DNA from 4 places in the Pseudomonas sp. 1928-m genome. Region 3 is predicted to be linked to each of the others. Evidence: riboswitches for the same ligand, from Rfam matches in the RefSeq annotation. Region 3 holds a riboswitch; each other region holds the start of a gene.
The links. A riboswitch is a leader RNA that binds a small molecule or an ion and turns the genes downstream of it on or off. The one in region 3 is predicted to bind cobalamin.

Region 1 (2,194 bases), 860 kb from region 3:
GGACAATCCGCACATTGATCAGGAAGACAAGTTCGCCCGCTTGGTTACCGCCGTAGGCAAGTATTGGATCTGCAAACGCGCGCCGGCCATGATCAACGAGGCCGCCGAATGCATGGGTGGCGCCGGGTATGTCGAGGACACCATCCTCCCAAGGCTGTACCGCGAAGCACCGGTCAACTCGACCTGGGAAGGCTCGGGCAACGTGCAGTGCCTGGACGTGCTGCGCGCCCTGTCCAAGGAGCCGGGCGTGCTCGATGCGCTGTTCGCTGAGTTGGGCGATGGCCATGGTGATGCGCGGCTGAAATCCCATATCACGCAACTGCAGGCGGATTTTCGCGATACCGCAGATATTCAGTACCGCGCCCGTCAGCTGACTGAAGACGTAGCCCTAGCGCTGCAAGCCAAGCTGCTGTTGGAAGCCGGCAATGCGCCAGTGTCCGATGCCTTTATCGCCAGCCGTCTGGGCGGGCAGGGCGGTCGGGTCTACGGCACCTTGCCGCGTGGGCTGGATGTTGACGCGCTGGTGGCGCGCAGCACGCCGCATTTGATCTAAGGCGTCGAGCATGCACGCCAGTCTTTTTCAGCAGTTACAGGCCTGGCTGGCCGGTGATATCGGTGCGGACTACGGTATCTCTCAGCTGCAGGCCGCAGCCGGAGTGGCGAGCTTCAGCAGTCAGCCGCCGGCTGTGCACTTCAATCCGCTCGGCGGAGTGCACGGCGGCTACACCGCCACGCTGTTCGATGCGGCGCTGGGGCTGGCGGTGTATTCGCAGGCCAGCGCCGAAGAGGTCTATGTGACCGCCAGCCTGCAGGTAAATTACCTGCGCCCGATTGGTCTTGCGGCTTTGCCGCTCCGCACCGAAGCCCGTGTGCAGCAGCGCGAGGGGCGACAGGTCGCAGTGCAGGCCACGCTGCATGATGCTCAGGGGCAGCTGTGCGCCAATGCCAGTGGCGTCTTCACCTGCTTGCGTCATACGGCGTAAGGCGCCTGGCTCTGTCATTTCTCTTAGCCGCCGGGTAAGGTGGCCGCCGATGGTTCCGGTTCGCATTTATGCGACTGGATGAAAAGGGAACAGGGTGCGGCGCACGTCGCCAATGCCCTGGCTGCCCCCGCAACTGTAAACGGTGAATAACGCCCAGATGCCACTGACCGCAAGGTCGGGAAGGCGGGCGCAGTGTCAAGCCGTGAGCCAGGAGACCTGCCATCGAAGCCGGGCGCTTATGCCCAATCCCTCAATCCAGATCATCGCGCGGTGGGCGCGGTACAGGAATCTCTATGCACATCGAACCCGAAGTCGTTACTGGCGCCAAACTCTTTCTTAGTTATGCAACCGCCGCAGGTGCCTTTGGCCTCACGGCCAAGCTTGCCCTCGACAGCGTACGCAGCAACGGTGGCGCTGCCGCCCTGGCGCTGCGTAGCCTGCTGACCACTGCCCTGGTGTTCTGCTTCTTCGAGGTATTGCCGCATCACCCCGTGGGCGTCTCCGAGGTGCATCTGATTCTGGGCTCGACGCTGCTTCTGCTGTTCGGTGCCGGTGCCACGGCTATCGGTCTGGCGCTTGGCCTGTTGTTGCAGGGTTTGCTGTTTGCCCAGTTTGACCTGCCGCAGTACGGCATGAACGTCACCACGCTGCTGGTGCCGCTGTGGGCTATCAGCCTGCTGGCCAAGCGCATCATCGCGCCGGGCACCGCATACGTGGACCTCTCCTACAAGCAGGCGCTGGCGCTGTCGACGGCCTATCAGGGCGGTATCGTTGCCTGGGTCGGCTTCTGGGCGTTCTACGGCAACGGCTTTTCTGGCGAGAACCTGGCGGCGGTGGGCAGCTTCGGTTTGGCCTATATGAGCGTGATCCTGATTGAGCCACTGGTTGATCTGGGTGTGCTGGCCGCCGCCAAGGCGCTGTCGGCTTATAGCCGCGGGCCGTTGTTCAACGCGCGTCTGCACCAGCCGGCCTGATCACTTAGCGGCGACGCTGCCAGATCAGCTTGCCGGTATTGCTCTCAGTGACCAGGTACTGGTCACTGAAGCGATAGTAGGCGGCAGGCTGGTAGTCACTGCGGCCCTGCATCTGCACCTCCAGCAGGCCGTTGTTGCTCTGCCAGCGGCCGCTGTATTGCAGCTCGCCAGGGCTGTCGTAGTTCCAGTCGGCGCCACCTGCCACGCTGCGTGTCCATTGCGAAACGCTGCCGTCAT
Region 2 (2,194 bases), on a different contig from region 3:
CGCTGGAGGTGCTCTGCTTGCGGTCGGCGCGGCGCTGGGCGCTGCTGAGGCTGCCGGGGTAGAGCAGCTCGTCGTCCACCGTCTGGTATTCGTAGAGCGCATGGCCGCCATCGTGGTCATAGCGCAGGCGGGCGAAGGCGTTGCTGTAGCTGGCGTTGTTGTGGTCACGGTAGTTGTCGGCCGTGCGCGACTCGCCGCTGAGGAAGGTGGAGAAGCCGCCTCCCAGGGACTGCGCCAGATGGCCGCGAAAGGCTTCGAGGTCATGGCTGCCACGAGTGGTTTCGATATAGGCCTCACTGTCGCTGGGTTGGCGAGTGATGATATTGATCACCCCACCCACCGCCTGGTCGCCATACAGCACGCTGCCGGCACCACGGATAATCTCGATGCGTTCGATATTGCTCAGTGGCACGCTGCTCAGATCCGCGCCGGCGAGTGCCGGCTGATTGAGGCGGCGGCCATCGACCAGAATCAGGGTGTTGTTCACCGCGTTTTCGCCAAAGCCACGCAGGCTGAAGGTGGCGCGGCTGCCATCGCCGATCACGTCGCGCACCTGCAGCCCGGCTTCGCCGCGCAATACATCGACCAGCGAACTGGCGGCGCTGGCTTCGATCTGCTGGCGGTCGATCACCCGGACGCTGGCCGGGGCCGGGGTTTGCAGTGGGGTGGCGCGGGTAATCACCAGCGGCGGCAGCTCGATGGCGGCGTTGGCCAGGCTAAGGCCGGGAGCAAGGGCCACGGCGAGGGCAAGACGGGACAGATTCACTGAGAAGATCCTCAAAAGGTCGAACGACTTTTGAGAAGGGCAGGGGCAAGAACGGGCGCGCGGGCGCAGCCTGAGCTTGACGGTGATGCCCTCCGCAACACCAGTCACATCCAGCAAGGCCGGTCTCCGGGCTCTCGACGTGCGCCGCCTCGCCTTCCCGGGATAATCCAGTGGCGTTGAGGCGACGTGCAGAACGGCTCTGCGGTCGATTACCGTTGCGGGGGCAGCGCCGGGATGGTTCGTAAAGAACGCACCGGCTTCCCGTTTAACGCCGCTTCACTATGGAAGGGGCGCACCTTGGCGGAAGTAAAACGCCGCGCACCTTAATGCGCGGTTGAATGAATTACAAGCAAGCCTGGCTCAGCTCTGGATGAGCGGTATTCATGCAGAAAGGCTGGAGAGACGCGCGCGGATGGCGGCTTCGATACCTGCGCCATCCAGCCCACATTCGGCGAGCATCTGCGCCGGTTTGGCGTGCTCGACGTAATAGTCCGGCAGGCCCAGATGCAGCACCGGCTTGAGGATGCTGGCGTGGGCGAGGAACTCGCTGACCGCGCTGCCAGCTCCGCCCATTACGCTGTTCTCTTCGATGGTCACCAGCAGCTCGTGGCTGGCGGCCAGCTGGCGCACCAGGGCTTCGTCCAGTGGTTTGACAAAGCGCATATCGACCACCGTGGCGTCGAGTGCTTCGCCAACTTTGAGCGCTTCACTGAGCTGCACACCGAATACCAGCAGGGCCGTTTTGCTGCCTTGGCGACGAACCACGCCCTTGCCGATGTCCAGTGGCTCCAGGCCCGCTTCGATGGCGGCATTCGGGCCGCTGCCGCGCGGATAACGCACCGCCGCCGGGCCGTTGAACAGGTGGCCGGTGGTGAGCATGCGGCGCAGCTCGTTTTCATCGCTCGGGGTCATCACCAGCATGCCGGGGATGCAGCGCAGGTAGGAAATATCGAAGCTGCCGGCGTGGGTCGGGCCGTCTTCGCCGACCAGGCCGGCGCGGTCGATGGCGAACAGCACATCGAGGTGCTGCACGGCCACGTCATGAATCAGCTGGTCATAGGCGCGTTGTAGAAAGGTCGAATAGATCGCCACCACCGGCTTGGCACCGTCGCAGGCCATGCCGGCCGCGAGGGTCACGGCGTGCTGTTCGGCGATGGCCACGTCGAAATAGCGCTCGGGGTAGCGTTCACTGAACGCCACCAGGTCCGAGCCTTCTTTCATCGCCGGGGTAATGCCGACCAGGCGTGGGTCCTGCGCGGCCATATCGCAGAGCCATTGACCAAATACGCTGGAGTATTTTGGGCCGCTGGCTTGCTTGGGTGCGGCTGGCGCGTTGATCGGCTCCAGCTTGGTGATGGCGTGATAGCCAATCGGGTCGGCTTCGGCTGGGGCGAAGCCCTTGCCCTTCTTGGTCACCACATGCAGAAA
Region 3 (2,194 bases):
AGACGCATCGGCTTGCCGGGAATCGCCGCAAAACCCTTGATACGCAGAATGCCGTGTTTGCTGACCGCATCCTTCAGCGCTTGCAGCAGACGGGCTTCCTCGGCTTCAGGCAGTTCCACGTGGAACGAGGCGAACTCGTCGTGATCGTGGTCTTCATGGCCTTCCAGATCATGGTGGGTCTTTCGGCCCTCGATATGCAGCTCGGTCTCGCAGTTCAGGCCCAGCAGCACGTCCAGCGGCAGCTCGCCGCCATGGGCTTCGATGATTTTCACCGCCGGTGGCAGCTCCTCGGCCACTTCCGCACGCACCGCAGCCAGGGCGGCGGCGTCGAGCAGGTCGGCCTTGTTGAGGATCACCAGGTCGGCGCTGGCCAGTTGGTCGGCGAACAGCTCGTGCAACGGCGATTCGTGGTCCAGATTCGGGTCGAGCTTGCGCTGCGCATCAACCTGATCGGGGAAGGCGGCGAAGGTGCCGGCTGCCACGGCCGGGCTGTCGACCACGGTGATCACCGCATCCACGGTGCAGGAGTTGCGGATTTCCGGCCAGTTAAAGGCCTGTACCAGCGGCTTGGGCAGTGCCAGGCCGGAGGTTTCAATAAGGATATGATCCAGCTCACCGCGACGCGCCACCAGCTCGCGCATCACCGGGAAAAATTCTTCCTGCACGGTGCAGCACAGGCAGCCGTTGGCCAGTTCGAAGATGCGCCCGTTGGCTTCTTCTTCGCTGCAACCAATGGAGCACTGCTTGAGGATTTCGCCGTCGATGCCCAGCTCGCCGAATTCGTTGACGATCACCGCAATGCGCCGCCCGTCGGCGTGGCCGAGCATGTGCCGCAGCAGAGTGGTTTTGCCGGCGCCGAGAAAGCCGGTAACGATGGTGACGGGAAGTTTGGCGAGGGTTTGCATGGCGAGTCCTGCGTGACGTCGAAAGAAAGACGAGCAGGAGGCGGCACAGACATGACAGCCACGGGGCGTCAGCCAACACCACCGGATCACCCCGCCCGGTTGTCGAAAACGTGACGAGGCAGGTCTCCTGGCTCACGACCGGGCTGGCGTAGGTACACCGGCTACTCCCTTCGCCTTCCCGCGCTGACGCAGTGGCTGTTGTGCTGCAGCGCTTGGGCGGCAGAACAACGCAAGGGTACGAGTCGTTTACAGTTGCGGGGGCAGCCAAGGCATCAACCTTGTTCCCTCTTAGCTTCGTGGGCATGCCCACGAAGAACCTCGAACGCGACAAGGCTACGCAGGCCATGGCGGCCGGTCAATCACGGTTGACCACTGCCGGCCGCCATGTTGAGCTACGCCGCTGCACACACCGAGCGCTCTTAGATGATGCCCAGCCCTGCCGATACTCGTCCCGCGGCCACTATTCAAGTGGTCGCCGGGCTTGGCTGCCGCAGCGGCTGCAGCGTTGAAGATTTATCCACATTGCTGGTTCACAGCCTGCAGGCGCACGGCCTGACTGTGGATAACCTGGCCGGGCTGGCCAGCATCGCGCATAAACGTGCCGAGCCGGGCCTGCTGGCACTGGCTCAGCGCCTCGGTTTGCGGTTGAGCTGTTTTAGTGCGGAAGAACTGCTGCCCTATCAGCTCCTAGTGCAAGGTTCGTCGCTCACCCTGACCGCCACCGGCAGTCCTGCCGTCGCCGAACCCTGCGCCCTGGCCCTGGCGGAACGCCTGAGCGGCCAACCGGCCCGTCTGCTCGGCGAGAAAACCCGCAACGCCAGCGCCACCTGTGCGCTGGCGTCGATTGCACCCAAGGATCTGTCATGACCGTTTACTTTATCGGCGCCGGCCCCGGCGACCCCGAGCTGATCACCGTCAAAGGCCAGCGCCTGCTACGCAGCTGCCCGGTGATTCTCTATGCCGGTTCGCTGGTGCCAGCAGCAGTGCTCGAAGGCCATAACGCCGAGCAGGTGATCAACACCGCCGAGCTGCATCTGGATGAAATCATCGAGCTGATTAGCCAAGCCGATGACAAAGGCCAGGATGTGGCCCGCGTGCACTCCGGCGACCCCTCGCTGTACGGCGCGATTGGCGAGCAGATCCGCCACCTACGCCGGCTGGGCATTGCCTTCGAGATCATCCCCGGGGTGACCGCCACTGCGGCCTGCGCTGCCCTGCTGGAAAGCGAGCTGACCTTGCCCGAGGTGTCGCAGACGCTGATTCTCACGCGCTACGCGAGCAAGTCGAAT
Region 4 (2,194 bases), on a different contig from region 3:
CCAAGGCATCAGCGGCGGCGTCCAGGCGCGCATCCAGGTCGACCAGCTCACCCGCCTGCACCAGACCCAGATGGCGACTCGGCAAACCGACTTCGGCGCTGCGCGGCAAGGCGCCGTACCAGCGGATCGAGGCCGGCAGCGCGTCGCGCAATATCTCGCCGTGCCGCGTGCTGCCAACCCGGTTGCCGAGCACCCCGGAGAACGGCAGATCAGGCTGAAAGGTCGCCAGACCATGGGCCATAGCACCGAAGGTCTGCGCCATGGCCGAGCCGTCGATCACCGCCAGCACTGGCACACCAAAGTGCCGCGCCAGGTCGGCCGCAGACGGCGTGCCATCGAACAAGCCCATCACCCCTTCGATCAGAATCAGATCAGCTTCACCTGCGGCTTCCCAGAGCAGCTTGCGGCTCTCCACGGCGCCGACCATCCACAGGTCGAGTTGATACACCGGCGCGCCGCTGGCGCGGGCGAGGATCATCGGGTCGAGAAAGTCCGGGCCACACTTGAACACCCGCACGCGCTTGCCCTGACGCGCATGCAAACGCGCCAAGGCGGCGGTCACCGTAGTCTTGCCTTGGCCGGAAGCCGGTGCGGCGATCAATAACGCCGGGCATGAACGAGCGCTGGTCAAAACTCGACCCCCTTCTGCGCCTTAACCCCGGCCTTGAACGCGTGCTTGATCAGGCTCATCTCGGTGACGGTATCCGCCGCCTCGATCATCCCCGGCAGCGCGCCGCGACCGGTTACCACCACATGCTGCAGCAACGGCCGCGCTTCGATGTCGGCGAGCACCGCGTCGAGTTCCAGATAGCCGTATTTCAGGGCGATATTCAGCTCGTCGAGCACCACCAGGCCGATGGCCGGGTCATTCAGCAGCTGCGCCGCCACCGCCCAGGCTTCGCGGGCCTTATCGATATCGCGCTGGCGATCCTGCGTCTCCCAGGTAAAGCCCTCGCCCATTACGTGGTAGCTGACTTCATCGGGAAAGCGGCGGAAGAAGGTTTCTTCGCCGGTGCTGGCCGCCCCCTTGATAAATTGCACCACGCCGACCTTGAGGCCGTGACCCAGGGCGCGGGCGACCATGCCAAAAGCGCTGCTGCTCTTGCCCTTGCCATTGCCGCTGTGCACCAGCAGCAGGCCGTACTCGTCCTGGGCCTGGGCAATCTTTTCATCGATCAGGGCTTTCTTGCGGGCCATGCGCGCCTTGTGCCGGGCGTCACGTTCAATCGATTCAGTCATCGCGCTGCTCCACCGCCACAGGGCGATCTGGCTGGAAAAAGCACGCGGGGATAGGGACAGCGCGGGCCTGCGCATAGGGCAAACCACACGCCAGCCATCGCCCTCCGCGATGCCGTGGACTGCAACAGGCCGGTCTCCGGGCTTGTGAGCGAACCTTGCGGTTCTATACCGCGCCTTCCCATGCTTGAGCACAGTGGCAATAGCGGCGTTTGACTCACTTACCGTTGCGGGGGCAGCGTCGGAATAGTTGGCGTAAATGCACAACGCACCGACTTCCCAGTTTCACCCCGCGCACGCACAGCGTCGGGGGCACCTGTTACAAGGCGCGAAGGGTAGAGAGTTGGTGCCGGAGCGTCAAACCGAGATGCAGTGAAAAGTCTTTAATAGTACCTAAGCGAGCTGACTGCCCTGTTGCACTCACACACTCAGCCCCCTTTGCTACGCAAGTAATTTGCATTCTCCGACCGCTCATGGGTTACCGCATAATCCAGCGCACTCCAACCGAGGGAGTCTAAATCCCGTAGACGTGCGCCAGCCTCAATCAACAGTGCCATAACGGCCAAATCTGCATGCTGGGCAGCATGCATCAACGGAGTGCGGAGGCCATGCTTTATGTCATATACACAAGGCTCACGCTCTATCTCCTCAATACTTTTATACGAGCGATTGGGATCAGCACCACGCTCAAGCAACAAGCTGACTACTTCAGGCTGAGCATTCTCGATGGCATAGAACAGAGCAGTTTTACCAAAGCCATTGGCATAATTAATCGACGCTCCTTTATCCAACAAATAGATCAACGCGTCACGATTACTCAGGGCAAAGAACAGTGCTGACTCGTCGCCACGATCAAGACTATCGAGACGCTCGGCTAGCATCTGAATAATCGCTAATGGCGCATTACGAGAAAGAGCCAGCTTCAACGCTTGATCAATATCCTCGGCGGCCGGTTCCT

Region 1: another riboswitch for cobalamin. It lies ahead of P3C18_RS04900 (energy-coupling factor ABC transporter permease); the one in region 3 lies ahead of cobW (cobalamin biosynthesis protein CobW).
Region 2: another riboswitch for cobalamin. It lies ahead of P3C18_RS11540 (TonB-dependent receptor); the one in region 3 lies ahead of cobW (cobalamin biosynthesis protein CobW).
Region 4: another riboswitch for cobalamin. It lies ahead of cobO (cob(I)yrinic acid a,c-diamide adenosyltransferase); the one in region 3 lies ahead of cobW (cobalamin biosynthesis protein CobW).

Annotation. Positions count from the first base shown of each region.
Region 1 is NZ_JARIXO010000001.1:1,106,774-1,108,967, forward strand. Features, by position in the region: gene P3C18_RS04890 (acyl-CoA dehydrogenase family protein) at 1-553, shown strand, start outside; gene P3C18_RS04895 (PaaI family thioesterase) at 564-983, shown strand; cobalamin riboswitch at 1,017-1,222, shown strand; gene P3C18_RS04900 (energy-coupling factor ABC transporter permease) at 1,277-1,957, shown strand; gene P3C18_RS04905 (hypothetical protein) at 1,962-2,194, opposite strand, start outside.
Region 2 is NZ_JARIXO010000002.1:443,111-445,304, reverse strand. Features, by position in the region: gene P3C18_RS11540 (TonB-dependent receptor) at 1-766, opposite strand, end outside; cobalamin riboswitch at 866-1,081, opposite strand; gene dxs (1-deoxy-D-xylulose-5-phosphate synthase) at 1,148-2,194, opposite strand, start outside.
Region 3 is NZ_JARIXO010000001.1:248,192-250,385, reverse strand. Features, by position in the region: gene cobW (cobalamin biosynthesis protein CobW) at 1-905, opposite strand, end outside; cobalamin riboswitch at 1,005-1,241, opposite strand; gene P3C18_RS01105 (cobalamin biosynthesis protein) at 1,329-1,772, shown strand; gene cobM (precorrin-4 C(11)-methyltransferase) at 1,769-2,194, shown strand, end outside.
Region 4 is NZ_JARIXO010000004.1:63,306-65,499, reverse strand. Features, by position in the region: gene P3C18_RS14165 (cobyrinate a,c-diamide synthase) at 1-631, opposite strand, end outside; gene cobO (cob(I)yrinic acid a,c-diamide adenosyltransferase) at 628-1,239, opposite strand; cobalamin riboswitch at 1,349-1,571, opposite strand; gene P3C18_RS14155 (ankyrin repeat domain-containing protein) at 1,665-2,194, opposite strand, start outside.